One region of the Halomonas sp. M1 genome, then DNA from elsewhere that is predicted to be linked to it. Evidence: predicted binding sites of a transcription regulator. Region 1 holds the regulator's gene; the other holds the start of a gene.
What was found. The regulator PhoB, encoded in region 1, activates phosphate uptake and scavenging genes when phosphate is short. The targets are predictions, from matches to a motif close to TGTCATANNNNTGTCANA.

Region 1 (14,626 bases):
ATTCGACCATTTTCATCCAGCGCTACCATGACAAAACGTGCTTCGGTGACTTTCTGGCGCTCTTCAATATGGCGACCGTGAGGTGGGCGCACCCAAACTTCCACATCAATTTTGATCGAGCTGTGGCCAATTTCCCGCACCTGGGTATAAACACTGACCATCGACCCCACGCGTACCGGGCTTAAAAAATCCATCGCTTCAATGGCAACGGTAGCGTTTCGCCCGCCGGCTTCACGGCCTGCGGCAAGCTCGGCGGCTTGATCCATCTGGTTGACGAGCCACCCACCAGGAATATCGCCATAGAGATTGGTATCTTGTCGAGAAGCCAGTAGCTTTAACGTGAGCTGCCCTTGGGGCGCAGGTACATCGTCCAAATCAGAATCCAACGGTGTCATAAGGTGGTCGCTTTGTGGGTTTATTGTTGTGATGTTGCTGCATCGCAATAGAGTGGCATTAGTTAATCACAAGAGGAAAGGCGTTTGAAGGGTAACGGTTTATGGCTTAGGAAGAAATATCGCCTACGCTTAGCGCTGCTAGGAGCACTGCTGGTGGTCACCCAGTTAGCCTGGGGGCAGCCCGCCGTGGCGCCATCCCTGCCAAGCGGCACGCTAGGGGCGGTGGGTTCCGACACCATGGCAGGGCTGGTATTACGCTGGGGAGAAGCGCTCACCGCTCGTCATCCAGAAATTAACCTCCAGTTTCAAGCGGGCGGCTCAGCCAGTGCGCCCACGGCGTTAATTGCAGGTACTACGCGCCTTGGCCCGATGTCCCGGCCGATGGCTGCGACTGAGCGCCAGCAGTTTATCGACCGCTATGGCTACCCACCCCTTGAGTTTCGTGTGGCGCGGGATGCGCTAGTCGTCGTTGTCCATCGCCACAACCCGCTTGATGTCTTAACCCGTCAGCAGATTGATGCCATTTTCTCCACCGGCCTTGCCTGTGGTGCCAGCCAGCCCATTCGGCGCTGGGATGCGCTCCTTGATGCCGAGCAGTGGCCTTACGGGCGTATTGCGCTGCATGGGCGCAATTTGGCCTCGGGCACCCACGGATTATTCCAACAACAGGCGCTATGCAGCGGCCAGTTCCGGGTCGATATTAGCGAGCACCCTGGCTCTTCCGCCGTGGTCGCCGCAGTGGGAGAATCGCCTAACGCGATGGGTTATGCAGGCTTCAACCACCTTACCCCCATGGTAAAAGCGCTGCATCTAACCGACCAGCACGGCAACGCCCTGGCGCCTAAGGAATCAGCGATTCAGCGTGGCGAATATCCTTTATCCCGCGATCTCTATCTCTACGTTAATCTGCCCCCAGGGGAGGCGTTACCGGCCGCCGAGCAGGCGTTTATTGAGCTGATTATGTCGCCAGAAGGCCAGCAAATTGTCCGCGCTTCAGGCTTTGTACCGCTGCCGCCTAGCGACCTGAACGCCCAGCAGCCATGGTAACGACTGTCATTTAATTGTCATAAAAATGTTTTAGGGTAAGGAGAATCCCATGCATGTTTATTTTAGCGATGGCACCCGCTTCTCAATGATGTCGACATGACTCCCCCCCGGCTAACCCGCGTTCATCTGCCGCTGCGCCAACTTCAAGACCGCATTGCCACTGGGCTAATCACCGCTGGGGGCATTGGGGTGTTATTGGCGATTCTGGCCATCGGGGTTTTCCTTATTTGGGAAACGCTTCCGCTGCTCGCATTAGGCGATACCTTCGCGCTTAGTAAGCTCTCACCACTTGCCTGGGGCACCCTAAAAGCGGCCCTCGCCGCCATGCTGTTTGCAACGCCCATTGCGTTAGGCGCAGCCATCTACTCGGCGCTGTTTATGTCGGCGCGTTTGCGTAGTCGGCTAAAACCCGCGTTAGAACTCATGGAAGCAGTACCTGGCGTTGTGGTCGGATTTATTGCTGGCTTAGTGCTAGCACCCTGGGTGGAGCGCCACTTAGCCAGTGCCCTGCTGCTCATCGTGTGGCTGCCCTTCAGCGCCGTGTTGGCCGGTGTCTTATGGCATCTTGCGGCGACCCGATTGCGCCAGCGCTTACCGCACTCCTGGGCGGGACTATGGCTAATCCCGTGGCTTGCGTGCATGGTCGTCGTGGCACTGTGGCTCGCGCCATGGCTTGAGCACCACCTGCTAGGGGGCGATCTACGCCGCCTGCTCGACCAGCGCTACGGCATGGATTACGCCACACGAAACGCGCTGATCGTCGGTATCGCCATGGGGTTTGCCGTCATTCCGAGTATTTATGCGCTGGCCGAAGATGCGCTCGCAGATATCCCCCCCACCTTAATGGAAGGCGCGCAAGCGCTGGGGGCCAGCCGTTGGCAGGCGCTTTGGAAAGTAGCGCTACCCACCGCTGGCCCCGGTATTTTTTCAGCGGTCATGATTGGCGCAGGCCGCGCTGTGGGTGAAACCATGATCGTACTCATGGCTAGCGGCAACACCGCGCTGTTTAGCGCCAGTCCCTTTGAGGGACTACGCTCGCTCTCCGCCGCTATCGCCATTGAACTGCCCGAGGCGACCCCCGGCGGACTCACTTATCATCTCTTGATTTTGGCCGCACTAGCGCTGTTCATTTTTACCTTCTTGGTGAATACCCTGGCAGAAGTGGTGCGCCAGCGACTACGCCGCCGCTACCATCGGCTGGGGGGCAGGCAATGACGCCACTATCCGAACAGAGCAAACGGCGGGTTAACTGGCTAAATGATGGGCTGTGGCCGTGGCTATGCGCTGCCTGCGTGGCGCTTTCACTACTGATGTTGGCAGCGCTGCTCACCCTGTTGGCGACCCGCGGGCTAGGGCACTTCTGGCCAGCTGCCCTGGAGGAGGTCACGCTTGCCTCAGGTGATACGGTTATCGGCCAGCCGGTACGCGAAACCCCGCTGCCGCTAAACGCGGGCATGGAGCGGCTCTATTTTACCGGCAACCGCGATATCACCGGGGCTAACTGGCGCTGGATAAACGTCGAGGACATCGCTGAGCAAGCGACCCCAAACGACCTAATCCGCTTAGAACGTACCCCCTGGGGCGATTTTATTGGCCGTTTAATCGCAGTGGAAAGCGATGGCCAGCGCTTAACCGGACAAGCTGCCTGGGAGTACATGACGACTTCCCTAGCGCTGCCAGCCAGCCAGCGGGCTAGCAGTGAGCTACTGTTGCTGACCGCCGATGGCCAAGCGCTACGCCAGCCGCTCTCTAGTATCCGCCATTTTCAAGCCCCCAATGCCATGTCCTGGTGGCAGAAAGCCACAGCCTGGGGGCAAAACGTTTGGCGCTTTCTGAGCGAAGGGCCACGGGCAGCCAATACCGGCGGCGGCGTGTGGCCGGCTATTTTTGGCACCGTACTGATGGTTATTTTAATGTCGGTGATCGTGACCCCGTTTGGCGTACTGGCGGCGATTTATCTCAATGAAATCGCTCATCAAAATCGGCTCACCCATTTAGTCCGCATTGGCGTGCGCAACTTAGCAGGCGTGCCATCGATTGTTTACGGCGTGTTCGGCCTGGGAGTGTTCGTCTACGGCATTGGCGGCTCTATCGATAATTGGTTCTTTAGCGATGAACTGCCCTCGCCCACCTTCGGCACCGGCGGGCTTTTATGGGCCTCGCTGACCCTTGCACTACTAACCCTGCCGGTGGTGATTGTGGCAACCGAAGAGGGCTTAGCGCGAATACCCGACGCCCAGCGCGAAGGGGCGGTAGCGCTAGGGGCCACACGCCTGGAAATGTTAACCCGGGTGGTGCTGCCTATGGCTACCCCTGCGATGCTCACCGGAGTGATATTAGCCATCGCCCGGGCCGCTGGCGAGGTGGCACCTTTAATGCTGGTGGGCGTTGCCAAACTAGCGCCGCAAATGCCGCTGGATGGTGATTTCCCTTATTTGCACCTTGAGCGCAAGTTTATGCACCTTGGCTATCATTTATTTGATACGGCGTTTCATGGGGAGGATGTTCAGGCCGCCATCCCGCTGGTTTACGCCACGGCGTTACTATTAGTGCTGATTGTGCTGGTGCTTAACCTAACTGCCATATTTCTGCGTCATTATCTAAGGCGTCAACGAGGAAACGAATGCTAGCGCCCTTAACACCAAGCCAAGCGTCAGGCCAAGCATCACAGGCTCCGGTGACCACCTTTGCTCCCGGGCAGTGCTGCCTAAGCATCAATCAGTTTAACCTCGCCTATGCGGGGAAACCTGCATTGCGGCAGTTGACGCTCGACGTGCCTCGCCATCGGGTTACCGCTTTTATCGGCCCCTCTGGCTGCGGTAAATCCACGCTGCTTAGGGCGATTAATCGGTTACATGACCTCAACGAATCAGTTTCCCACAGTGGACACATAGCGCTTGAAGGGCAGGATATTCACGCCCCCCAAACGAACGTCACCGAGCTGAGGCGCCGCGTGGGTATGGTGTTTCAAACCCCGAACCCATTTCCGATGTCAATTTATGAAAACGTCGCTTTTGGGCTGCGCTTGCAGCGCCGATTACCCAAGCGTAAGCGAGACGACATTATTGAGTGGGCGCTAACGTCTGCCGCGCTATGGGAGGAGGTTAAAGACCAGTTGCACCGTTCAGCATGGCAGCTCTCCGGTGGGCAACAGCAGCGTTTAGTCATTGCCCGCACGCTGGCCGTCCAACCCGACGTTTTACTGTTAGATGAGCCCGCTTCGGCACTGGACCCCATCTCAACACTCAAGGTGGAAGAGCTGATTCGCAACCTTAAATCGCAGCTTACCTTGGTGCTGGTTACCCACAATATGCAGCAGGCCGCCCGGGTTTCTGACTACACGGCGTTTATGCAGCACGGCGAGCTGGTTGAATTCGGCTTAACCGACCAAGTGTTCACCAACCCGCGTTTACAACGCACTGAAAACTACATCACCGGCCGCATGACCTAGGCCCCAGAGACGACCCGTCAGGAGTGCGCAATGGACATTACCAGCGATACCCACAGCCAGCATATCTCTCGCCAGTTTAATCAAGAGCTAGAGGAGCTAAAAACCCACCTAATGGCCATGGGTGGCCTAGTGGAAAAGCAGGTGCAAGACGCCGTATTCGCACTGCTTGAAGGCGACAGCCACCTCGCCGAAAAAGTGCGCGATAACGACCGCCAAGTAAACGACCTGCAGCTACAAATAGATGACGAGTGCACGCGTGTTCTAGCGCGCCGACAGCCCGCGGCTTCTGACTTGCGCTTAGTGCTGGCGGTTATTCGCGCCACCTCAGACCTTGAGCGTATCGGCGATGAGGCCAGCAAGATTGCCCGTAACGCGATGCTATTAAGTGAAAACAACGGCAGTGTTCGTGGCTTGGTAGAAGTGCGCCATATCAGCGAACACGTCCGTAAAATGCTGCGCGATGCGTTAACCGCGTTTGCCCGCTTTGATACGGAACTTGCCATGCAGGTCGTGCGTGAAGACGAACTCGTGGATGACGAGTATGGCAGCGCCATGCGCTCGCTGATGACCTTTATGATGGAAGACTCTCGCTCTATCAGCTCGGTACTCAGCATTATGTGGGTACTGCGTGCCCTGGAACGCGTAGGCGACCACGCCAACAACCTCGCGGAATATGTGGTTTATCTCGTAAAGGGACTGGATATTCGCCATACCGACCTCGACAGCTTAGATCAGGACGTGCTTAAAAAGTCTTGACCTATCCTGTAATACCTCCTGCAATACGCCCAGATGCGCTGCCTGGGCGTATTGATAAGGAGTTCGCACATTGGATGCATTTACCGCGCTAAGCCGAGGCACTCGGCTGGTGTATCGAAAAGGCCTGCGGCGCTATGTCTTCCTTCCCCTCCTGGTAAACCTTGTGGTTTATGCCAGCATGCTCCGCTTGGTGGTTAACCGCTTTTCTGGCTGGCTAGACAGCGCAATGGCAATGGTGCCGAGTTGGCTTGAGTGGCTATCCTGGTTAATTTGGCCTCTTTTTTTCGTCAGCCTACTACTGGCCGTGTTTTTCACCTTTACGTTAGTCACCCACCTGATCGCCGCGCCTTTCTACGGTTTTTTAGCCGCCAAAGTAGAGCGCCAAGCCACTGGCCGCGAACCGTTAGACGACCGCGGGCTGGCGAAAACGGCGATTGATGCAGTGGGGCGTGAGCTGGTGAAACTAGGCTACATCCTGCCTCGCGCGGCAGCACTGTTGGTGTTTAGCTGGATTCCAGGGCTTAACCTGCTGGCGCCTATTTTGTGGGCACTGTTTTCTGCCTGGATAATGGCCATCACCTACTTAGACTACCCAATGGATAACAATAAAATAACGTTTCGGGATATGCGCCAACGACTCTCACGGCGCTGGTGGCAAAGCCTAACTTACGGAGGGCTGGTGACCGTTGTTACCTGGATTCCGCTGGCAAATTTATTCTTAATTCCTGGTGCGGTGGCAGGCGCTGTTTTGATGTGGGATCACCACTACCGTGGTGTGGTCACGGTGGAATGAACACACTTTTCGACCGTCCACAAAAAACGAGACCCCGCCAGGGCGGGGTCTTGATAACTCTTAATATGGGCGATACCTAACGTTAGCTTCCTATCCTTTTGCGGGACTCCAACCATGGAATTTACCCTGACTAACGTATTGTTCGTCGCTAGATTCACTCCTTGAATCGGTGAGCATCCTTGCAGTGGGACATCCTTGCCCCTTATGTGCTCACTCCTAAGCGTAAGAGTTATTTTCAACCTTGTAAACTAATGTTATCTACAATATCAATTACGACGCACGGTTTTCTTCATTAATCTCTTCTGGGGTGTATTCGTCGTCATTATCACCGTGCATGTCAGTTGATTCAGGATCGTCGACGGCATCTGGACCCTGTGTACCGTGGTCGGTAGTCAGATCGTCACTGTCATAGTTTCCAGCACCTGTACCTTGTGCATGGCTATCCTGAGGCTCATCATCAGTCGTAATATCTTGGTTTTGATCAATTGATGAATGGTCGGTGGTGTCAGCAAATGCTAGTGGGCTAGCCATCAAGCCAAAAGATACACCTAAAATACCAGCTTTCTTGAGTAGTTCCTTGGATATCATATTCCGTCTCCTCGATCGCTGTGATACCGCTAATTTTAAGGAAGAGTGCCATATAGGCTTGCCAGTTCCAGCGGTTATCTTCCTTGTCTGGGTAGTTGCACTGCTTGTGCCATCCTGCCAAAAAATTATATAAAACCATTTAAATACAAATATCTATAAATATTAGTCGATTATTTATAGCCACTCTAAAAGCGCTGTCAAAGCTGAAAAAGTGGCTAAAAATGACACATGCGCAGAGTTTGACCATTCTTAACAGACAATCTGGCACACTTGTACAAGCGTTGTCTTTTTTTAGGGAACGCGTGCTTCTTTGTGACAGGAATTGTTTGACCAGCACCGCCGTTGCATTCAGTGGTTGAATGCAGAGTTTGAAAACGCAGCGTGGTTTTTTTAAAAGACGGTATTAGCCACCAAGGCCCGTGTGGCAGGAAATACGCAGCGAAACTGCGCGCCTTCGCCAGGGCGGGAGACTATCTGTAGCTGAGCATCGTGGCGCAGCAATACATGCTTAACAATGGCTAATCCCAGGCCTGTGCCCCCAGTGGCGGTGCTGCGCCCTTTATCAACTCGGTAGAAGCGTTCGGTCAGCCGGGGGATATGCACCGGATCGATCCCCTCGCCGTTATCCTCCACCGAGATGTAAGCGCTACCGTTCTCCAGGTTGGCCCAACGCAGGGTTATTTGGCTGCCTGCAGGGGTGTAGCGCACCGCGTTAAAAGCAAGATTAGAAATAGCGCTGCGGATTTCCTGCTCGCTGCCCACTAGCTGGGCCTCGCTCTCAACACTTACGTGGATGCTATGTAGCTGGCTACTCGGCACTTGACCGCCTTTCTGCTGACCGGAGAGCGCCAGGGCATCCTGGCGAATGCTCTCAAGTAACGGCCCAACGGCCAGTGGTTGGTGGTCTTTTCCACCTTGGTCAATTTCCAACCGCGAAAGCAGTAGCAGGTCATTCACCAAGCTCTGCATGCGCTTGGTTTGTTCCTCCATCTGACCAATTCCCCGGCCTAAGCGTGGCGGCAGCTGGTCGCTTAAGTCGCTGTAGGTCTCCAAATAGCCGGAAAGCACCGTTAGCGGTGTGCGCAGCTCATGGGAGACATTCGCGACAAAGTCACGACGCATCTGCTCAAGACGATGCAGCCGGGTAATATCCCGCGCCATGACGAGACGTTCATCGTCTCCATAGAGGGTAATCTGATACTGCAGAATTTGGCGTTCATCAATTGGCGAGGTTAGCGTTAACGGTTCGCTATACTGGTTGGCATTGAAGTAGCTGATGAAACGCGGGTCACGCAGCAGATTCGTAATATGCTGCCCGCGGTCATGGGCGGTTTGTAGGCCCAGCATCTCAGTGGCGGCACTGTTCCACCACTCAAGGTCACCGTGGCGGTCTAACATGACTACGCTGTCGCGCATGGCTTCCGATGACTCTTGAATACGCCCGAGGGTAGCCCGCAAGCGGGTTTGGGTAATGCGCTGGCTCTTTTGGTAACGGTAGAGCCGATCAAATAGCTCGCCCCACATGCCCCGCGCCGAAGGCGGTTCATCCTGGGGATGCAGCGTTAGCCATTGAAAAAGCGCCAGCAGTTGACGCAAATGGTAAAACAAGCACACCGCAAGCCCTGCGGCCAACCCTAACCCAGGCGCGCCTAGCGCCCAGCCCAGCAAGACCCCTAAGGTCGCCAGCCAGGCAACTCGCCACAGTTCACGGCTCCAAAGACGCACGTTTTACACCCGAGCGGAGAAGCGGTACCCCGTGCCTCGCACCGTTTGGATAAGGTTTTGGTGGGCTTCGCCCAGGGCTTTACGTAAACGACGGATATGTACATCAACAGTGCGCTCTTCAACGTAGACGTTGCCACCCCATACCTGGTCAAGCAGCTGGCTGCGGGTATAGGCGCGCTCTTGGTGGGTCATAAAAAACTGCAGCAGGCGGTATTCGGTGGGGCCCATTTCCAGCGGTTCACCATGGGCGCTTACCCGATGGCTTACCGGGTCGAGCATTAGGCCATTAATCTCAATGGGGTCTTCCACACCCCGGGGAGTGGTACGCCTTAGCACGGCTTTCAAGCGCGCGACCAGCTCACGGGGCGAAAATGGCTTAGTGATGTAATCGTCGGCACCCGCTTCAAGACCTTGAATCTTATTATCCTCTTCGCCCTTAGCAGTAAGCATAATAATGGGTATTTCAGCGGTAGACTCTTCGCGTTTTAGGCGCCTTGCAAGCTCAATACCGCTGGTGCCGGGCATCATCCAATCCAGTAGCAGCAAATCAGGCTGATGGTCGACAACCATCGCATGAGCATCTTGGGCGTTATCCGCTTCAAGCACGTGATAGTCAGCCATTTCCAGCGCCACTGCGATCATTTCGCGAATCGGCGCCTCATCATCGACAATCAAAACGGTCTTGGCGGTCATTCCTGGGCCTCACGGTGTGCAATGAAACTAGCTCATAGAAAAACAGTTCAATGAAATATCTGTGACGATAACACCATGGCTTAGTGACAATTTTATGACACTCAGCGTATTTAGCCAGTGATTGGCCACCAGCTCAGAGCAATACCGGCAAAAATAAGCAGGCCCGACCAGTAATTATTCAAAAACGCCCGGAAGCAGCCATCACGCTCACGGTGCGCTATCAACCGCTGCTGATGGACAAACGTCGCTGCCATCGCTATTAGCCCTAGCCAGAAAAAACCGCCTAACGCTACTCGTAGCCCTACCCAGGTTAATAGCGCCAGCGTAGCAAGCTGTAGCAGGCCAATGATTAATCGATCAGCATCTCCGAACAGCACCGCCGTTGATTTAATACCGATTTTTAAGTCATCGTCGCGATCAACCATGGCGTACTGGGTATCGTAGGCCACGGTCCACAATACGTTGGCGAAAAACAGCAGCCATGCTTCAAGGGGCACGCTCCCCAGCACGGCACCAAACGCCATCGGTATCGCCCAAGAGAAAGCCGCTCCTAGCACCACTTGGGGAAAGTGGGTGTAGCGCTTCATAAAGGGGTAAATAAACGCCAGTACCAAGCCCCCAATAGAGAGTAAAACCGTAAACCAGTTGGTAAGCAGCACCAGAATAAACGCAATCGCTACTAGCCCAACAAACAGCAGCTGCGCTTCGGTTTCGCTGATACGCCCAGTGGCAAGCGGCCGATGCTTGGTGCGTTTCACATGGCCATCAAAGTGGCGGTCCGCATAATCGTTTACCACACAGCCCGCCGCGCGCATTACATAAACACCGGCAATAAAGATCAGCAATACATTTCGCCCAGGTACTCCCTCTGCCGCAATCCACAGCGCCCATAGGGTTGGCCACATCAAAAGCCAGGTACCAATGGGCCTATCCAGGCGCATCAGTTGTAAAAAATCCGCCACCCGAGCCCACCCCGTTGGCCGCAACAGAGAACGATCCATGCTTACCTCACGAATAAAGATGCAGTGTTAGCCTAGCGCGAAGGCAGGCCAAGATCATCCGCCATGGTGGATAAAAAGTACTCTTGAACCAGCAGCGAAAGCCCGCTGTGCTGAAAAACTGAGCGCCGCCCCCATACGCCAGACACATTTGGCGCACATAGCCGGTGGGCAAAACAGGGCCAATGCTTGGTAGCGTAAAGGGGGCCACGCACTAAATCAGGCTGGCGAAACAGCCAGCTGCCCAAAGAGCGTTCGCCGAGCCCCTCTAACCCTTTCCCCTGCAGCTGGGTCAGCGGCGCTACCGAGCGGGCCACCACCCAAGGCGTATCGTCCACACAGAGCGCTACTTCCCGCAGCCACGCATAGCGGCGCGGCTCAATACCCAAGGCCAGCGCCTCATCCCGCTGAGGCAAGCCAATTGTCTGGCGTAATAAGCGCACCCGAAACGGTTTATCGCCTGCCGCCGCGGTTAGCCGCGCCGTTAACGAATCGGTAGAAGCCACCCATTGCCGCCAGGGTGCGCTCATCGCAGGGCGCAGCGCATTAACGGGTAGCCAATGCATAAAAGGCTGGGCTTGCCGGAAAATTGGGGCCGTCACCGGGTTCTCCAAGGCAGTCAAAAAAGTGAGCGGTAGTGTAACATGGTGCTCTGACAGGCTTTTGTTCCACCGACTTTTGGTGACTGCATGCCCCCACCGATTGAACAACGCGCCGACGCCACCCACGCAGCGCTGGTGATTATTGGCACCGGCATGGCAGGTATTGGGCTTGCCCGCGCCCTGCGCCGCCAAGGCGATACCCGTACCATCGCTCTGTTGAGTGCTGACAGCGGCGACGAATACAGTAAACCGCTGCTTTCCACCGGCTTTGCCAAACGCATTGGCCCCGAAAAGCTGGCCCAGCGCAGCGCTGCCGACATAGCAGAAGAGCTTAACGCAACGCTAGTTACCCATACCCAGGTTGTCCAACTGGATGTGGATAACCAAAAGGTGCGGTTGAGTGACGCCCGAGAGCTTTACTATGATGACTTAGTTTTAGCGACGGGCGCGGCCCCACGCGCGCCCTTCAGCGTGTCTGAGAGCCTTAGCAGCCGCTGCTTCAACGTGAACGACTTAGATGATTACCGCCGTTTTCATACCGCACTAACACAAGGCCCCACGCGGGTCGCGGTGATTGGTGCCGGGCTGGTGGGCTGCGAGTTTGCTAACGACCTGATTGCTGGCGGCCACCACGTCAGCCTATTGGCCCCCGAAAACACGCCGCTAGCGCGCCTACTGCCCGAACCGCTAGGCCGCGCGCTAGCCACAGCCTTTGAAACGGCGGGCATAACACTCCGCCTAGGCCACGCCATTACCGCAATAACCGACTCCGTTAATGACCACGCAATAGACATCCAGCTTGATAACGGCGAGTCTTTTCAAGCCGATAAGGTGTTAATGGCGACAGGGCTTACCCCACGCACCGCGCTAGCAAACGCCGCTGGGCTAGCGGTGGCCTCTAACGGTATACAGGTGGACCGCTACTTGCGCACGTCTGAACCTAACATTTACGCCTTGGGCGATGTGGCCTGTGTGGAAGGTGTTAACGCCATGTACGTACAGCCGCTTCAGGCCAGTATTAAAGCATTGGCGGCTACCCTAACCGGCACGCCCACCCGCGTCGCCTTTGGCGCATGGCCGGTCATCGTAAAAACACCGCTACTCCCCGTGGTGGCCTACCCGCCGTTAACCACGCCCACACAGTGGCGCATCGAAGGGGAAGGGGGAGAAATGGCGGCGTTGGCGGAAGATAAAGACGGTCGTTTGATTGGTTTTGCGTTGACAGGCGGCTGCGTGAGAAGGAAAGTGGAGCTTTCCAGAGCAGCCCCTGCGCTGCTAGGCTGATTTTCGCCGCATTCACGACTAGTCTAAGAAGCTGGACCAGCCGGGTAATGCTTTAAACAACACTGTTTCTTACACATCACAAGCGTACGCTTGATTCTGTTACAAGGGAGTTTCCTCTATGCGCAAACCTGAACTCGCCGCTGCTATTGCTGAAGGTGCCGACCTTTCCAAAGACAAAGCGGGCCAAGTCCTCAACGTCATCCTGGATGAGATCACGAACAGCGTCGCCAAAGGCGAAGACGTCGCCCTGATTGGTTTTGGTACTTTTACCGTTCGCGAACGTGCCGCACGTACCGGCAAGAATCCGCAAACTGGCGCCCCGCTACAAATTCCCGCCAGCAAAAACGTTGCCTTTAAGCCAGGCAAAGCGCTCAAGGACGCCGTTTCCTAATGAAGCTAACGCTTACGCTGTGGCTGCTGAGTTTTATGCTCAAGCGTGCCCTACGCCGCAAGCCGCGCTTTAAAGAGCAGCTGGAACGCATGCGCGGACTGGACTGGGGGATTGCCACGGAAGACTTAAGCATTGCCCGCTACTACCGGATGACGCCCAAAGGGGTAACCACGGGCAAAGGCTTGCCCGTTGACCTTGACCTTGAGCTACGTTTTCGCGACCAAGATGCCGCGCTACGCATCCTCAAGAAGCCTACCCAGCAGGCATTTCTAGACGGCATGGTAAACGGCGAGGTGCGCCTCGTCGGCGACTCCGCCGATATGAACAAGCTGCAAAAGCTGTTGAAGTATTTGTAACGCTAGTGGCTCTATTGCTTGCCGCCTATTGCCCCGCAGCCCATCGCACTGCGGGGCTTTTCGTTGATAGGCCACAACAGCGTCTCTCTAGCCATGCGGCAACGCAGCATATAAACTAAAGTCTAACAACCTCTGCCTACAAGAGCCCCTATGCCGCTTTCACTGCCCCTACGGCGCCTTTGGACACTGGATAAGTTCGCCTATAGCCTGCGGGTGTTTATCGCCTTCAGCGGGGCGCTGCTGTTTAGCGGGGTAGCGGGAGACGTGGCACTGGTGATCCCGCTGTTTTTAGGCATTATCGCAAGCGCGCTTTCAGAAACCGATGACAGCTGGCAGGGGCGCCTACAAGCGTTGGCAGTCACCCTGTTATGCTTTGCCTCGGCGTCGTTTGTGGTGCAGTGGTTATTCCCGTGGCCGTGGCTGTTTGCCCTTGGGTTGGCGCTCTCTACCTTCACGTTGATTATGCTGGGCGCCATCGGCCAGCGTTACGCCACTATTGCCTCGGGCACGCTGATTCTATCGATTTACTCGATGATCAATATTGAACAGCACGGCGGCGTGGATGAAGACGTCGCCGCTCGCCAACTGCTGCTATTGGCCGGGGCAGCGTGGTACGGGGTTATTTCCGTTGTATGGTGCGCGCTGTTCTCCCGCCAGCCGGTCAAGCAGAGCATGGCCAGGGTATATAAAACTCTGGGCGAGTTTTTAATTCTCAAATCTGCGCTGTTTGAACCCGTGCGCGGCGTGGATATAGAGGCCCGCCGGGTGGCGCTGGCGCGGCAAAATGGCCTTGTGGTCGATGCCCTTAACCAAGCGAAAGAGATGATTTTCCGCCGCCTAGAAGGCCAGCGCGGGAGTCGCAAGCTTAACCGCTACCTGCGGATATACTTTATCGCCCAGGACATCCACGAGCGGGCAAGTTCGACCCACTACCCCTACGGCGCGCTCACCGAAGCGTTTTTCCACCACGACGTGCTGTTCCGCTGCCAGCGGCTACTCGACCAGCAGGGCCGTGCCTGCCGTCAGTTGGCTAAATCACTGCTGCTTAATCGCCCCTTCGACCACCAGCTAAGTGAGCAGGCGCTGGCGGACCTGCGCGCCTCTATCGATAATCTGAGCGAGCGCGGCAAGCCGGAGTGGCGGCCGTTGATGCACCCCCTCAACGCCTTGGCCGATAATCTTGCAACGTTAGAGGCGCAGATTGCCAGTGCCCACAACCCCGATAGCGATGACCCGCGCCGGGACAGCGCGCTCTTTGACCGTTCGCCTTCCAGCTTACTGGAAGCCTGGCGCCGGGTACGGCTGAACGTTACGCTGGGGTCACCCACCTTTCGTCATGCGATACGCTTAACCACCGCGCTGGTGGTTGGTTACGGGCTGCTGCAGTGGCTAGACCCAGAGCAGGGCTTCTGGATTTTGCTGACCACGCTATTTGTCTGCCGCCCTAACTTCGCCACCACGCGGCGCTTTCTTTCCCAGCGCATCGTCGGCACGGTACTCGGGTTAATCGCGGGATGGGTGTCAATTAGCCTATTTCCACAACCCTT
Region 2 (14,626 bases), 610 kb from region 1:
TGTTTTCGCCGCTGGCGAAGTCAGCCGAATTTTTTGGTTTCTGGGGGTTGGCGAACAAGCTGGCGGGCGTGCTGGGAATTGTCATGCTCGGTGTGTTGCAAACGCTCATTGGCCTGCAAGCGTCTATTCTATTGTGTGTGGGACTATTTATTATCGCCATGCTGATTTGTGCAAGCGTTAATGAACGGCGAGGGCGCGAAGCCGCGCTCGCATGGAAAAGCGCATAGAAAAGCGTAAAGCCTAAGGAGGCGCATGACTTCATACACAGCGCAGCGCGGTGGTATCGTCATGATGCTGCTTTTCTGGGTGCTGCTTATCGGAGCAGGCACTTGGTTGGTTGACGGTGGCTTTGACAACATCATGACACCCAACGCCCATGTTATGAACGCCACGCCTGACGGTGGCCCCGTCACCCTAAAGCGCACGCGCGCGGGGCATTTTGAGGCGCCAGGTGAGATTAACGGCAAACCGGTGACGTTTTTGCTGGATACCGGCGCTACCTACGTTGCAGTACCTCGGGATTTAGCCGCTAGCCTAGGCTTAGAACCAGGCCGCAGTGCCTGGTTTAATACGGCGAATGGGCGTGTCGAAGGCAGCTTGACTATGTTAGATGAAGTGACTTTAGGCGGTATACGCGCAAACAATGTTCAGGGGTCGATTAGCCCAGGTATGGAGCGCGATACGGTGCTGCTTGGGATGAGTTTTTTAAACTTGCTGGCGATTGAAATGCGTGACGGTGAAATGGTGCTGAGCCTACCGTGACGTTGGATCAAACTTGTCAGCGGCGATATGTTGTGATTAGCTGGAAACTCATGGATGCCAACACGCTAAGGAGTTGCTATGGGTATTGAAGTAGGTGGTTTATTAGGTCTTGTTTGGCTCATTATTGTGATTTGGGCCGTGGTTAAGGTTGCTAAAAGCTCTGCTGGCGGTATAGCGAAGCTGTTATGGATCTTAGTATTGCTGTTTTTCCCACTGGTTGGTTTGATTGCCTGGTTCTTGCTTGGGCCCAAAGGGTAGCGAGTTGGACGCTGCTCTGTTTAGGCAAACAAGCGTAAAAAAGGCAGGCTCTAATGAGCCTGCCTTTTTTAGTGGTGTTTTTTCGTTACCTAAACATGGAGTTACGATAGGGTTGCTTAGTGAGTTAGTCAGGTAAGTTATTGCTGCTGGGAGGCGCTTTGTAATGCCCAGGGATCTTTAATTTTTCTCCATTGGGCAAGTCGCGCACTTGGGTGGGTACATAAATGCGCTTGATGACACTTTTAGTTTTGCCACTGTCCATCGCTCTCTCCTCCCGTCAGATTGTCGACAGTTAGTCTTAACTCACATTAGCGCTTGTCGATGAAATAATCAAGGTGCTCCTGAACGGTTCAACAAGATAAGCAGGAAGAGGCAGGCGTTGGCGTGGTTTTGAGGTATCCTGAACGCTACCACAACCTACTTTTAGCAAAAGAAAGTGGGTGTTTACACATACGACCTAAGCGGAGTGAAGAAAAAGGATGACAGATCACTTGGAGCAGCAATTTCAAGCACTTGGGTCACAAGAACCAGCGGTGCCTGACTATCCTGATCAGGATCACGTGCTGATTATTGAAGATGACCAGCGCTTGGCGGAACTCACTCGTGATTACTTGGAAGCCAATGGCTTTCAAGTCACGCTGGAGTCCGACGGCGCGAAGGGTGTTGATCGCATTTTAACCCTACAGCCTGATCTCGTCATTCTCGACTTAATGCTGCCAGGGGAAGATGGGTTAGCTATTTGTCGGCGTGTGCGGCCTAATTTTGCCGGCCCTATCATGATGTTGACCGCCCGCACCGATGATTTAGACCAAGTGCTGGGGCTAGAGATGGGGGCGGATGACTATGTGCCCAAGCCGGTTCAGCCGCGGGTACTGCTGGCCCGTATGCGTGCCCTACTGCGGCGTGCTGATGGCCCCTCCGCCGATGGCGAAATGCGCCTTAAGTTTGAGAATTTGGAGATAGATAACGCGACCCGAGAGGCGTGGTTATCTGGCGAGCGTATTGACCTAACCAGCGCAGAATTTGATCTCTTGTGGTTATTAGCCCGCAATGCTGGCCGGGTACTGACCCGAGAAGAGATCTTTAGCGATTTGCGTGGTATCAAATACGATGGGCAAGATCGTTCAATTGATGTGCGTGTCTCGCGTATTCGGCCCAAAATTGGCGACGATCCCAACCAGCCTCACCGCATTAAAACAGTGCGTAGCAAAGGCTATCTTTTTGTTAAAGACAGTTAATTAGAGAGGTTCGCCTTATGCGGCGAGTGCTCAGCCACGGCTCTTTTTTAAGGTTCTATTTACTGCTGGGGCTAGCGTTGTGTGTGGTATTCCTGATTGCTTTGGGTGGGCGCTCGTTTATTGAGCAGGTTCGCCGTGAGGATTACCGGGAGCAGCTCGCCGCACTGCCCATGTCACTAATGACCCAGCAGCTTGCTGATTTACCCGTGGCGCAGCGTGAAGAGCGCCTTGGCCGATTCTCTGAAGCACTGGGAATGCAGCTATCGCTACGCTCGCTGGAAGACGCTGAGCTTGGCTATTTTGAGCGAACTCGCATAGAGCGGGGCAATGTGGTGGTGGCGGAATCGCCATGGCGGCTTCGCCAGCGGCTACCCTCAGACAACGACGAGGGTAGCTGGATGCTGGAAGCCACCCTGGTGGCGTGGAGCGAGCGGCAGTGGCAGGGCAGTCTTGTGCTGTTGGGCGAGTGGCTTGCTGACACGCCCGCCAATGAGCGGGCAACCGCTATGGCATCGTTACGAGCAGGCAGTTGGCCACTCACGTTACTCTCCACGCTGCCTGACGACCTAACGCTCGAACAGCAGTTTCAACTAACGCTGGGCGGGGTTCTTACGCGGCTTGCGACCGATAAACTGGCAATCACCTTACTCTATCAGCTACCTAACGAAAGCCAGTGGGTGCAGGCTGGCCCCATCTCCCGTGGCGATACGTTGCCAGTGAACCTGCACTTGCCGCTATTAGTCGGCTTAATGATTGTACTTAGCCTCATTGTCTACTTAATTATGCGCAGTATTGAAGCCCGGATGGCACGCCTGGAGCTTGCGGCCACGCGGATTGCCAGCGGGCGTTTAGAAACCCGCGTTAAAGTGGAGAGTGGTGACTTTTTAGGTCGTGTCGGCATGGCGTTTAACGGCATGGCAAATCAAGTACAAACCTTACTGCGTGGGCAACAGGAGATGATCCGCGCCGTTTCCCATGAACTGCGCACGCCCGTGGCGCGTATTCGCTTTGCGGTACAAATGGTTGAAGATATGACCGATCAGCCCGCTATTCGGCGCCAACTCCAGGGAATTGATGCCGATATCGCAGAGCTTGATGAGCTTGTCGATGAAATCCTCACCTATGCCCGTTTAGGCGGCGAAACCATTAATGGCGCTGAGTTAGAGATGGCGCTGGTCGAGTGCCGAGCAATGGCTGAGCGCGTCATTGATACGCTGTCGCCGCTGCATAAAGGGTTGAGCTTAACCCTTGATCCTGGCGATGATATTGAGCTGTACGCTGAACCCCGCTACCTGCAGCGGGCACTGCAAAACCTGGTAGGTAACGCGTGCCGCTATGGCAAATCCCAGGTAGTGATTCGCCTGTGTGATGAGCCTAACCTCGTGCGTATTGATGTTGAAGATGACGGCCCCGGTATCCCCCTTGAAGCACGTGGCGATATTTTCAAACCTTTTACACGGTTAGATGATAGCCGCGCCCGCAGCTCCGGTGGCTATGGGCTAGGGCTCTCCATCGTCCAGAAAATCATGGCGGGTCACCGGGGGAGTGTCACCGTCGATACCAGCCCTACCCTGGGGGGCGCACGCTTTACGCTGCTGATTCCTCGTCGCGATTTGCCGGCTTAATACCGGTTAGCACGGCAAAGGAGGTTTCCCGGGCGGTGCGTAAAAAGTCCTGCATCCATGGCGCTTCTAGGTTGTCTTTACGGATCGCGGCGTATAGCGTGCTCCAAATGCCGTTTTCACCTAATTTAACGGCGCACACGTAATCGCGCTCTAAATACTCGGTGAGCGCCCAGTTCGGCAGCGCGCAGACGCCGCGCCCACTGGCCACTAGCTGCATCATCATGATGGTTAGCTCGGCGGTGCGAATCTCTTTCGGCCGTACATTGGCGGGGGATAAGAACTGGCTAAAGACATCCAGCCTAGCGTGTTCTACCGGATAGGTGATCAGCGTCTCTTCGGCAAGCGCTTGGGGTTCGATAAACGCCTGTCCCGCAAAATCATGCTGTCGTGCAACGGCCAGCAGCCCCTCGTAACGAAAGAGTGGCGCATAGTGAATGCCCTCTAGCGGCTGGGGGTCAGCGGTAATCACCAAGTCCAACTGCTCGCGGGCGAGTGCGGGCAACGGGTCGAAGTGGTGGCCGCTGGGAATATCAATCTCCACTTCTGGCCAGTGATCGCGAAAATAATCCACCGTAGGCATCAGCCACTGAAAACAGCTATGGCACTCAATGGCCATATGCAGCCGCCCCTGTTCCGTGCCTGCTAAGCGGGCTAGGTCCCGCTCAGCTTTACGCACCGCAGGCAGAATCTCATCAGCCAACGCCAGAAGACGCAGCCCTGCCCGGGTAAATTCAACGGGGCGGGTTTTACGCGCGAATAAAGGGCTGTCAACTCGGCTTTCCAAGTCTTTAAGTTGGTGCGATAAGGCCGACTGGGTGAGGTGCACGCGCTCAGCAGCCTCTACCAGGGAGCCGGTTTCTCGCAGAGCAAGCAGCGTTCGCAGATGGCGTAATTCAATCATTGTGATTTTATTTCATGTTAGGTATTAAAAACTTTAGTTTGATTCACCTTTTGGCGGTGGTCAGACTGTGAGAAGTCATTCACGTTGGAAGGATTCATCATGACAGTTTCTCATATTCTCGGCTATCCCCGCATTGGCGCTCAGCGCGAACTCAAGAAAGTAACCGAAGCCTACTGGAAAGGTGAGGTAACCCGTGAAGAGTTAGAGGCAACAGGACAGGCGCTGCGTCTGCACCATTGGCAAACGCAGCAAAACGCTGGCTTGGATTTTGTTAGCGTTGGTGATTTTGCATTCTATGATCAGGTGCTTAATGTTTCAGTGATGCTGGGCGCCGTGCCAGGACGCTTTGGCGCTCAACAAGAGGTCTCTGCGGGAGACGTAACGCTAGACACGGCCTTTCGCATGGCGCGTGGCCGTGCGCCTAGCGGCAAACCTGCGGCCGCCTGCGAAATGACCAAATATTTCGATACCAATTACCACTACCTGGTGCCGGAGCTGCATGAAGGGCAGACGTTTACGCTGGCTTCTCAGCGCTTGTTTGACGAAGTGGACGAAGCCCTGCAGGCAGGCTTTACACCCAAAGTAACCCTAACCGGCCCGCTGACCTGGCTGTGGTTGGGTAAAGCCAAGGGCCGCGAGTTTGACCGTTTGACGCTGTTGGACAACGTTCTGAATGTCTATAGCGCCATTTTATCTCGTTTGGCTGCCCAGGGTATTGAGTGGGTGCAGTTGGACGAGCCAGCGCTGGTGCAGGACCTGCCCCTGGCGTGGCAGCAAGCGTTTGAGCGCGCCTATCATCGTTTGCAGTCGGCACCGGTTAAGGTACTGGTCGCCACGTATTTTGGCGCGCTGGGCGACAACCTCTCATTAACTACCCGCTTACCCGTGGCAGGACTGCATGTTGATGCGGTTCGTGCGCCCCAGCAGATTGAAAACGTGATTGATCGGTTAAACCCGCACCAAGTGCTTTCTATTGGCTTTGTGGATGGGCGCAATATTTGGCGCGCGGATTTAGCTGCACTGCGTGAACGCTTACTGCCCCTAAAAGTACGCCTTGGACAACGGTTATGGTTAGCGCCAAGCTGCTCACTGCTACACGTACCGGTAGACCTGACTCAGGAAGCTGAGCTAGATAGCGATTTAGTGAGCTGGCTGGCCTTCGCGCGCCAAAAGATTGATGAAGTCGTTACGCTGGCACGTCTTGTCGATAATCGTGCCACTGCCGTAGACGAGCAGCGGGTGAGCGAAGCAACACGGGCCTTAGATACTCGCCGAGAGTCCGCGCGCATTCACCAGCCGTCGGTAAGCCAGCGTCTAGCGGCGATTACCAAGCAGGATAGTCAGCGTCGTTCTCCGTACGCGCAGCGCGCTGTGGCTCAGCGCCGGTCGCTGGCACTGCCGCTGTTTCCCACCACCACGATAGGCTCTTTTCCACAAACGAATGATATTCGCGCGGCACGACGGGCATTTAAAGCAGGTGAACTTAGCCAAGCTGACTACGAAGCGCGTATGCGTAAAGAGATCGCCTACGCCGTTGAGCGGCAGGAAGCGTTAGGGCTGGATGTGCCGGTGCACGGCGAAGCCGAGCGTAATGACATGGTGGAGTATTTCGGTGAGCAGCTAGAGGGCTTTGCCTTTACCCACTTTGGTTGGGTGCAAAGTTACGGTACCCGCTGTGTTAAGCCGCCGATTATTTTTGGTGACGTCACGCGTCCGACGCCGATGACCGTCCGCTGGAGCGAGTTCGCCCAAACGCTGACCCAAAAACCGATGAAAGGGATGCTTACCGGGCCGGTCACCATCTTACAGTGGTCGTTTGTTCGCGATGACCAGCCCCGGGCCACTACCTGTCGACAGATAGCCCTGGCGCTGCGCGATGAGGTGGTGGACCTGGAAAAAGCCGGTATACAGGTGATCCAGATTGACGAGCCAGCGCTACGCGAAGGGCTGCCGCTGCGTCAGCAAGAGTGGCAAGGCTACCTGGATTGGGCCGTGGAAAGTTTTCAGCTAAGCGCTGCAGGCGTGGCTGATAGCACACAGATTCATACCCACATGTGCTATTCGGAGTTTAACGACATTATCGGCGCCATTGCGGCACTCGACGCCGATGTGATCACCATCGAAACCTCCCGCTCAGATATGCAGCTACTGGATGCGTTTCAGGACTTCGCCTACCCGAATGAAATTGGGCCAGGAGTGTATGACATTCACACTCCGAATATCCCCGAAGTGAGCTGGATGGTTGATTTGATGGAGAAAGCCTTGGAAAAGATCCCCGCCGAACGGCTGTGGGTGAATCCCGACTGCGGTTTGAAAACCCGTGGGTGGGCAGAAGTAGAGCCGGCTTTGGCTAACATGGTGGAGGCCGCCAAGATATTAAGACAGCGCTACGCTTAAAGAGCGAGCATTGGTGAAGAGTGAGTATTGATGCATTACCCCGCTGCACTAGGCAGCGGGTTTTTTGATGGGGTTTGTAGATATACAGCTAGCTTTTTGACGCGTAGGCGTAGAGCAACGTTTCTTGAGCGCTAATGGCATCGCTGCTACCAGGATCCTGTAGCTGATAGCTGCCGTCGCTCTGCAGTAGCCAGCTTTGGCAGTTATCGACCAAGTAGGTTTCTAGGTCTTTACGAACCCGGTTGGCGAGCTTCTTATCCAGCAGCGGGAAGCAGGTTTCAACTCGGTGGAACATATTACGCGACATAAAGTCAGCGCTTGAGCACCAGATTTCCGATTTGCCGTCGTTGTGGAAGTGAAACACCCGGGTATGCTCCAAAAAACGGCCAATAATAGAACGCACGCGAATATTCTCCGAGACGCCTTCAATGCCTGGTTTAAGGCAGCACATTCCACGGATAATCAGGTCGCACTCCACCCCTGCCTGGGATGCACGGTACAGCGCTTTAATCAGCTTGGGTTCTGTCAGTGAATTGCATTTGATAATGATATGGCCACGCTTGCCCTTGCGGGCTAACTGGGCCTCACGGTCGATCATCTCTACCAAACGCTCGTGCAGGGTAAAGGGTGCATGGAGCAGGGTATCGATTTTTCGTGCACGGCCCATACCGGAAAGCTGCTGAAAGACTTTGTGCACGTCGGCACACAGTGCTGTGTTCGAAGTTAGCAGGCTGTAGTCGGTATACAGTTTGGCGGTTTTAGCGTGGTAGTTACCAGTTCCCAAGTGGGCATAGTAGCGTAGCTCGTTTTTTTCCCGGCGTACGATATGCAGCATTTTGGCGTGAGTTTTATAGGCCATAATGCCGTAAATCACAATGGCTCCAGCTTCTTGTAGCCTTGCTGCTAGCTGTAGATTGTCCGCCTCGTCAAAGCGTGCCCGTAGCTCTATCACCACAGTGACTTCCTTGCCGTGGCTAGCGGCTTCTACCAGGGCACTCACAATAGAAGAGTCGGCGCCGGTTCGGTAAAGCGTCTGCTTGATGGCCAGCACGTCCGGGTCGCGGGCAGCTTCGCGAAGTAAGTCCTCAATTGGCGAAAAGGCTTGAAATGGGTGATGCAGCAATATGTCGCTTTTAGCGATAGCGCTAAACAGGCTGCCGCCCTTGAGCACTTTGGGCACGCTGGGTGTGAAAGGCCGATACAGCAGTTCTGGGCGGTCAACATCGCCGAGTACTGCCATCATGCGGGTTAAGTTAACGGGCCCTTGTACCCGGTATAGGTCATTGGTTTCCAACTCAAATTGGCGCAGTAGAAAGTCGGCAAGATCATCGGGGCAGTTGTCGGCTACCTCCAAGCGTACGCCACTGCCATAGCGGCGGGCCAGCAGTTCGCCGCGTAGTGCCGAGGCAAGGTCGGAGACCTCTTCCGGGTCAACGGTCATATCTGCATTCCGCGTAAGCCGGAACTGGTAGCAACCGCGTACACGCATGCCAGGGAACAGCTCCTCGGCATGAGCGTGAATCATGGAGGATAAAAACACATACTCCGAAAAGCCCTCAGCGCAAAGTTCTTTGGGCAGGGCCATTAAGCGAGGCAGCGAGCGAGGTGCGGGAAGTATCGCCATTCCCCCCGCACGGCCAAAGGCGTCTTTACCCTCTAGCTCAACAATAAAATTAAGGCTTTTATTCACCAAGCGGGGAAAAGGGTGGGAGGGATCCAGGCCGATAGGACTAATCACCGGCATGATTTCGCGCTCAAAAAACGCCTGTACCCAGGCTTTTAGGGCATCATCCCACTGATCTCGGCGGCGAAAACGTAGTCCCTGCGCCTCAAGGGCAGGCAGCAGCACCTCATTTAAAATTTGATATTGGCGCGCAATCTGCTGGTGGGCAATCTCGGAGACTTCTGCCAGCAGCGCTTTAGGCAAGCGGCCGTCGGCGGCGGTGGTATCATCGCCCAGTGCTAGCTGATGCTTTAGGCCCGCAACGCGAATTTCAAAAAACTCATCCATGTTGGATGAAAAAATCAGCAGAAACATTAGTCGATTAAGAAGCGGGTGCGCGTCATCCAGCGCTTGTTCCAACACGCGAATATTAAACTGCAAATGTGAAAGTTCGCGGTTGAAATAGAGCTGCGGGTCGTCCAAGTCGGCTTCCGAGTGGGACTCCCGTGCCTGCACACCGGTGGGCGTTCGATTGATGCGCAGTGGCAAGCTTTCCCCTTCGCCACTGTACGGCTCAGTAGGCGTTAATGGCATTGAATCTGATAGTTGGTTGTCCATAGCTGCCCCGCGTAAATGACCTATCTCAAGCATAGCGTGTTAACGCTTATTTACGGCAGTATGCAGGGGGTAGATGACAAACAGGTGTCACCTGTTTGTCATCTTAGCAGCGTAATTAGGGAAGTGAGAGGTTAGCGCTGTAGCAGGCGAGCGGCCTCAAGGGCAAAGTACGTTAATATTCCGTCGGCGCCGGCGCGCTTAAAGCACATCAGCGACTCAAGTATCACGGGTTCAGCCTCTAGCCAGCCGTTATCGAAGGCGGCGCGATGCATGGCGTACTCACCGCTTACTTGGTAGGCAAACGTAGGCACTTGCAGCTCGCTTTTGACACGGCGTACTACATCTAGGTAAGGCATGCCGGGTTTGACCATCACCATATCGGCGCCTTCAGCGATATCCATGGCAACCTCATGAAGTGCTTCATCGCTGTTGGCAGGGTCCATCTGGTAGGTACGCTTATCCGCTTTGCCCAGGTTGGCAGCGGAGCCGACAGCATCGCGAAAGGGGCCGTAATAGTGAGAGGCATATTTGGCGCTGTAGGCCATAATGCGCACGTTGTGCAGGTGCTCCTGCTCCAGAACCTGACGGATGCCGCCAATGCGACCATCCATCATGTCGGAGGGGGCCACAACGTCGGCACCCGCTTCAGCGTGGGAGAGCGCCTGCTTGAGTAAGGTGTCTACGGTGCGGTCATTCAGCACATAGCCCTGCTCATCAATGATGCCGTCCTGACCATGAATGGTATAAGGGTCGAGGGCAACGTCGGTAATAATACCAAGCTCTGGTAGCGCCTCTTTTAGGGCACGTACGCAGCGCTGCACCAAACCGTTCGCGTTATAAGCTTCTTCCGCCAGTTCGCTCTTCTGCTCCTTGCCCACCACGGGGAAGAGTGCCAGCGCCGGAATGCCGAGGGCGTGAGCTTCGCGGGCCTGTTCAATGAGCAGGTCGATGGATAAGCGCTCAACGCCTGGCATTGAGGCGACGGCTTCACGCTGGTTTTCACCCTCTAGCACAAACACCGGCAGAATAAGATCTGCCGGCGTTAACGTTGTCTCCTGCATCAGGCGGCGTGAGAAGTCGTCACGGCGCATGCGGCGCATACGAGTGGCGGGGAAGTGACGGGTGCTTGGTATACTCAAAGGAGTTCTCCGCAAAACGCTAACATAAGGGTGCCCGTAGGCTTACAGTGAGTATATCAGCCATAACCTGCGGCGAAAGCCGCCTTGTGGCGGTTAGGCAGACTGACTAGAGTGAAACGTTTGCCAAGTCGCTAGGCAAGTGGTGAAAATAACGGCGACCATAAGGAGATAGGCATGACCAAACAGGTAGCAATCGTATTAGCAGGCTGCGGCGTTTTTGATGGTTCAGAAATTTACGAAACCACACTAACCCTGCTGCGCCTGGATCAGTTGGGCATTGGTTACCGCTGTTTTGCGCCAGATGTGGAGCAGCACCATGTGATTAATCATTTAACCCAGTCACCTGTTGAGGGGGAGGCGCGCAACGTACTGCAAGAGTCGGCCCGGCTGGCCCGAGGCGAGATCAGCCCTATCACCGAGCTAAATGCCGATGAATTTGACGCGGTGATTGTGCCCGGTGGGTTTGGTGCCGCTAAGAACTTGTCTGACTTTGCTACGCAAGGCGACAGCATGCAGGTGCTGGAGAGCCTAAAAGACGCGCTAGCGGGCTTTAAACAAGACGCTAAGCCCATTGGCCTAATGTGCATTGCACCGGTGATGGTGCCCCGTCTGCTGGGTGAAGGCATCGCAGTGACTATCGGCCATGACCCCGCCGTGTCAGGTGCCATCAGTGCTATGGGTGGGCTACACCGCAGCTGTAGCGTCGAGGATATTGTCGTGGACTTAGAGCATCGCGTCGTCACAACACCTGCCTATATGCTCGCCACGCGGATTAGCGAAGCCGCCACGGGTATCTTTAAATTGGTTGATCGTATTGATGAAATGATGGAGTGAACGAACGCTCGCCGCGGTTGAGTAAATAGAGCAAAAAACCCCTGCCATCTAAGATGGCAGGGGTTTTTTAGTGAGCGCTTATGGGTAGTTAGCCGCTATTCGTTCTCTTCATCGGCAGCTTCGGTCTTGCGCTTGCGCACTAGGCGGCCAAACAGCAGCCCCACTTCATAGAGCAGGTACATGGGGATTGCGAGAAGGCTCTGGGAAATAATATCGGGGGGCGTTAATAGCATCCCCACGACAAAGCAGCCCAACACAATATAGGGGCGTTTTTTGGAGAGACTTTCAACAGTGGTAGCGCCTGAAAGAATCAGCAAAAAAGTGGCAATGGGGATTTCAAAAGCGACACCAAACGCAAAAAATAGCTTCAGCACAAAGTTAAGGTACTGATTAATGTCGGTCATTACCGCGACATTTTCTGGACCTGTTTGGGTGAAGAACTCAAACAGCAGCGGAAACACCACGTAATAAGCAAATGCCGCGCCAGCGTAAAAAAGCGCAACGCTAGACACCAAAATAGGAATCGCCAGCGCTTTTTCATTATCGTATAGCCCCGGCGCCACAAACGCCCACGCCTGGTGGAGCACAAAGGGGATAGCGATAAACACAGCGACCACTAAGGTCAGCTTAAAGGGGGCAAGGAAAGGAGAGGCTACCTCGGTAGCAATCATCTGTGACCCTTCAGGTAGCAGGGCCATTAATGGATCGGCAACAAAGGTATAAATATCATTAGCAAAGGCATAAAGACCGAGGAAGATCACCAGAATGACGACCACGGATTTTATGAGGCGCGTTCGCAGCTCTATTAGGTGCTCAATAAGCGGGGCTTGGCTTTGCTCGTTACGCGGCTCCTGTGAATCGCCAGACATGCTCATTGGTGATTGCTATCCTTTTTAACATCGGCCTTTTTAAGATCAGCCTTTTCAAGGTCGGCGTTGTGAAGATCCGTGCTATTAGCATCTTCGCGTACCGTTTGTAGGGCGTCGTCTAACCGGGCGCTGGCGCTGGCGACTCGCTGTTCAGTTTCATGCTGCGCGGCGGGCGTTGAGGTGTTGGCCGGGGATGAGTCGGCAATGCTCTCAACGTCCTGCTTCACTTTCGTTAAGCTGTCATCGAGCTTTTTTTGCTGCTCGTTAAGCTTTTGGCGCAGCTCTTCTGCTTCCAGCTGGGCGCTAATTTCACGCTGCATACCGGATACCGTTCGCTTGATCTTGCCAATCCACATACCCGCAGTACGCGCCGCTTTTGGCAAGCGCTCAGGACCGAGAACCAGCAGCGAGACGATGCCAATAAGCATGAGTTCAAGGAAGCCGATATCCAGCATGGGTTATTTGCGCTCTTGGTTGCTGTCTACAGGGCGGCTCTCTTCCGCTTCCGCCGCACGCTTCTCTTCGGCCTGCACATCGTAAGTGTTGCCAGCCTCTTCATGGCTTACCTTTGCCTGGGGCTGATCAGCGTCTTTTTTATCGCCGTCTTTCTCTTCTTCGTGCATCGCTTTTTTGAAGCCTTTGACTGCACCGCCTAGGTCGGTGCCCACATTACGCAGCTTTTTAGTGCCGAAAATCAGGATAATAATGCCCAGAACAATCAGCAGCTGCCAAATACTGATACCACCTAACATATGCATTTCCTCATCGGTGCAGGTTAACGTTGTGTGCGAGACGCTTTTTCGTCGTGACCAGAAATACCCAACCGCTTTGCTAGCTCATCGAGTACGCACTGGTGATCCAGGTCTAAGTGCGACAGCATCACCAGGCTATGAAACCACAGGTCGGCGGTTTCAGCGATCAACGCTTTACGTGCTTGCTCGCCACCGTGTTCGGCATCTTTTGCTGCGAGCAGCGTTTCAGTCGCTTCTTCGCCAACTTTTTCGAGTATCTTGTTCAAACCCTTATGATGCAAGGAGGCAACATAAGAATCTTCTGCTGACGCATGGCGGCGCTGCTTCAATACCTCGGCTAAAGCGTCCAATACGGGCGTTTGGTTAGCGGTTGTGCTCATGGTGTTCCTTGTTGAATCGGCAGGGCATTTTAGTCTCGCTGGCCGGCGGGTTTTACTGCCATAACAGCAGCAGTAGCCCTAGGCCAGCTGCGGCTAATACGGGCCACTCTTGGGTGGCAGCCCAGCTGCTAAGCGGTTGCCACGCTAAGGCAATTGCCACCAGAATTAAACCCACCCGTAGCCGGTACTGGCGTTTACCTTGGCGTGTTAACTGGCTGTGCATGTTACTCAGAGTGCTGACCTGTTGATGACGCTGGCGGTGCTCATGCTCCATACGGCTTAGCGCTTGGTGGGCTAATACCGGTAGCTCCGGCAGTTGGTGGGAAAGCTCTGGCGCTTGTCGCTTTAACGACTCCCAAAGGCCGCTTACGCCGGCTCGGTCTTTCATCCACTGCTCAAGGTAGGGCTTTGCGGTGCTCCATAAATCCAGGTCAGGATAAAGCTGGCGGCCCAGCCCTTCGATGTTAAGCAGCGTTTTCTGCAGTAGCACCAGCTGGGGCTGAACTTCCATATTAAAACGTCGGGCGGTTTGGAAAAGCCCCAAAAGCACCTGCCCAAACGAGATGTCCTTTAGCGGCTTCTCAAGAATAGGTTCGCAAACGGTACGAATGGCGGCGGCAAACTCATTGGCGCGAGTGTTTTCACCCACCCAGCCGGACTCAATATGCAGGGCGGCGACTTCATAGTAATCCTGGTGAAAAAACGCCAGGAGATTGCGCGCCAGGTAGTCTTGGTCTTCCCGGGTTAAGCTGCCCACAATGCCGCAGTCGATGGCAATATATTGCGGATCCTCGGGGTTGTCACAGTTAACAAAAATATTGCCGGGGTGCATGTCAGCGTGGAAAAAATTATCGCGGAACACTTGGGTAAAAAATAGCTCTACGCCACGTTCGGCGAGTTTTTTTAGATTGGTACCTTGGGCTCTAAGTGTCTCTAGGTCGGCAACCGGTACGCCGCGGATTCGCTCTTGCACCATGACATGCCGACGGGTGAAGGGCCAATAGATGGTGGGTACAAACAGCAGCGGCGAATCTTTAAAATTGCGCTTTAGCTGTGAGGTGTTGGCGGCTTCTTTGTAGAGGTCGAGTTCGTCAAACAGCGTGGCTTCATAGTCGCGAATGACTTCCACCGGGCGTAGGCGCTTGGCTTCGGGCACTTTAGCGAACAGCTTGGCGACCTGATACATCAAC

Region 2: a site for PhoB is predicted at 9,548-9,565, ahead of ppk1 (polyphosphate kinase 1). Genes of this name have one in related genera too.

What each region holds. Positions count from the first base shown of each region.
Region 1 covers NZ_CP121119.1:2,375,521-2,390,146, forward strand. The annotation lists gene P8S54_RS10905 (acyl-CoA thioesterase) at 1-395, opposite strand, end outside; gene P8S54_RS10910 (phosphate ABC transporter substrate-binding protein) at 480-1,442, shown strand; gene P8S54_RS10915 (ABC transporter permease subunit) at 1,539-2,657, shown strand; gene pstA (phosphate ABC transporter permease PstA) at 2,654-4,072, shown strand; gene pstB (phosphate ABC transporter ATP-binding protein PstB) at 4,066-4,893, shown strand; gene phoU (phosphate signaling complex protein PhoU) at 4,924-5,649, shown strand; gene cysZ (sulfate transporter CysZ) at 5,720-6,442, shown strand; gene P8S54_RS10940 (hypothetical protein) at 6,713-7,030, opposite strand; gene phoR (phosphate regulon sensor histidine kinase PhoR) at 7,421-8,755, opposite strand; gene phoB (phosphate regulon transcriptional regulator PhoB) at 8,759-9,448, opposite strand; gene ubiA (4-hydroxybenzoate octaprenyltransferase) at 9,559-10,449, opposite strand; gene P8S54_RS10960 (chorismate lyase) at 10,482-11,048, opposite strand; gene P8S54_RS10965 (FAD-dependent oxidoreductase) at 11,136-12,332, shown strand; gene P8S54_RS10970 (HU family DNA-binding protein) at 12,451-12,723, shown strand; gene P8S54_RS10975 (hypothetical protein) at 12,723-13,079, shown strand; gene yccS (YccS family putative transporter) at 13,230-14,626, shown strand, end outside.
Region 2 covers NZ_CP121119.1:1,761,217-1,775,842, reverse strand. The annotation lists gene P8S54_RS08020 (MFS transporter) at 1-227, shown strand, start outside; gene P8S54_RS08015 (TIGR02281 family clan AA aspartic protease) at 253-762, shown strand; gene P8S54_RS08010 (PLDc N-terminal domain-containing protein) at 841-1,020, shown strand; gene P8S54_RS08005 (hypothetical protein) at 1,145-1,282, opposite strand; gene P8S54_RS08000 (winged helix-turn-helix domain-containing protein) at 1,500-2,258, shown strand; gene P8S54_RS07995 (ATP-binding protein) at 2,276-3,883, shown strand; gene P8S54_RS07990 (LysR family transcriptional regulator) at 3,846-4,784, opposite strand; gene metE (5-methyltetrahydropteroyltriglutamate--homocysteine S-methyltransferase) at 4,884-7,181, shown strand; gene ppk1 (polyphosphate kinase 1) at 7,270-9,462, opposite strand; gene hemB (porphobilinogen synthase) at 9,594-10,601, opposite strand; gene elbB (isoprenoid biosynthesis glyoxalase ElbB) at 10,776-11,435, shown strand; gene tatC (twin-arginine translocase subunit TatC) at 11,531-12,310, opposite strand; gene tatB (Sec-independent protein translocase protein TatB) at 12,307-12,759, opposite strand; gene tatA (Sec-independent protein translocase subunit TatA) at 12,763-13,056, opposite strand; gene P8S54_RS07950 (phosphoribosyl-ATP diphosphatase) at 13,080-13,436, opposite strand; gene ubiB (ubiquinone biosynthesis regulatory protein kinase UbiB) at 13,489-14,626, opposite strand, start outside.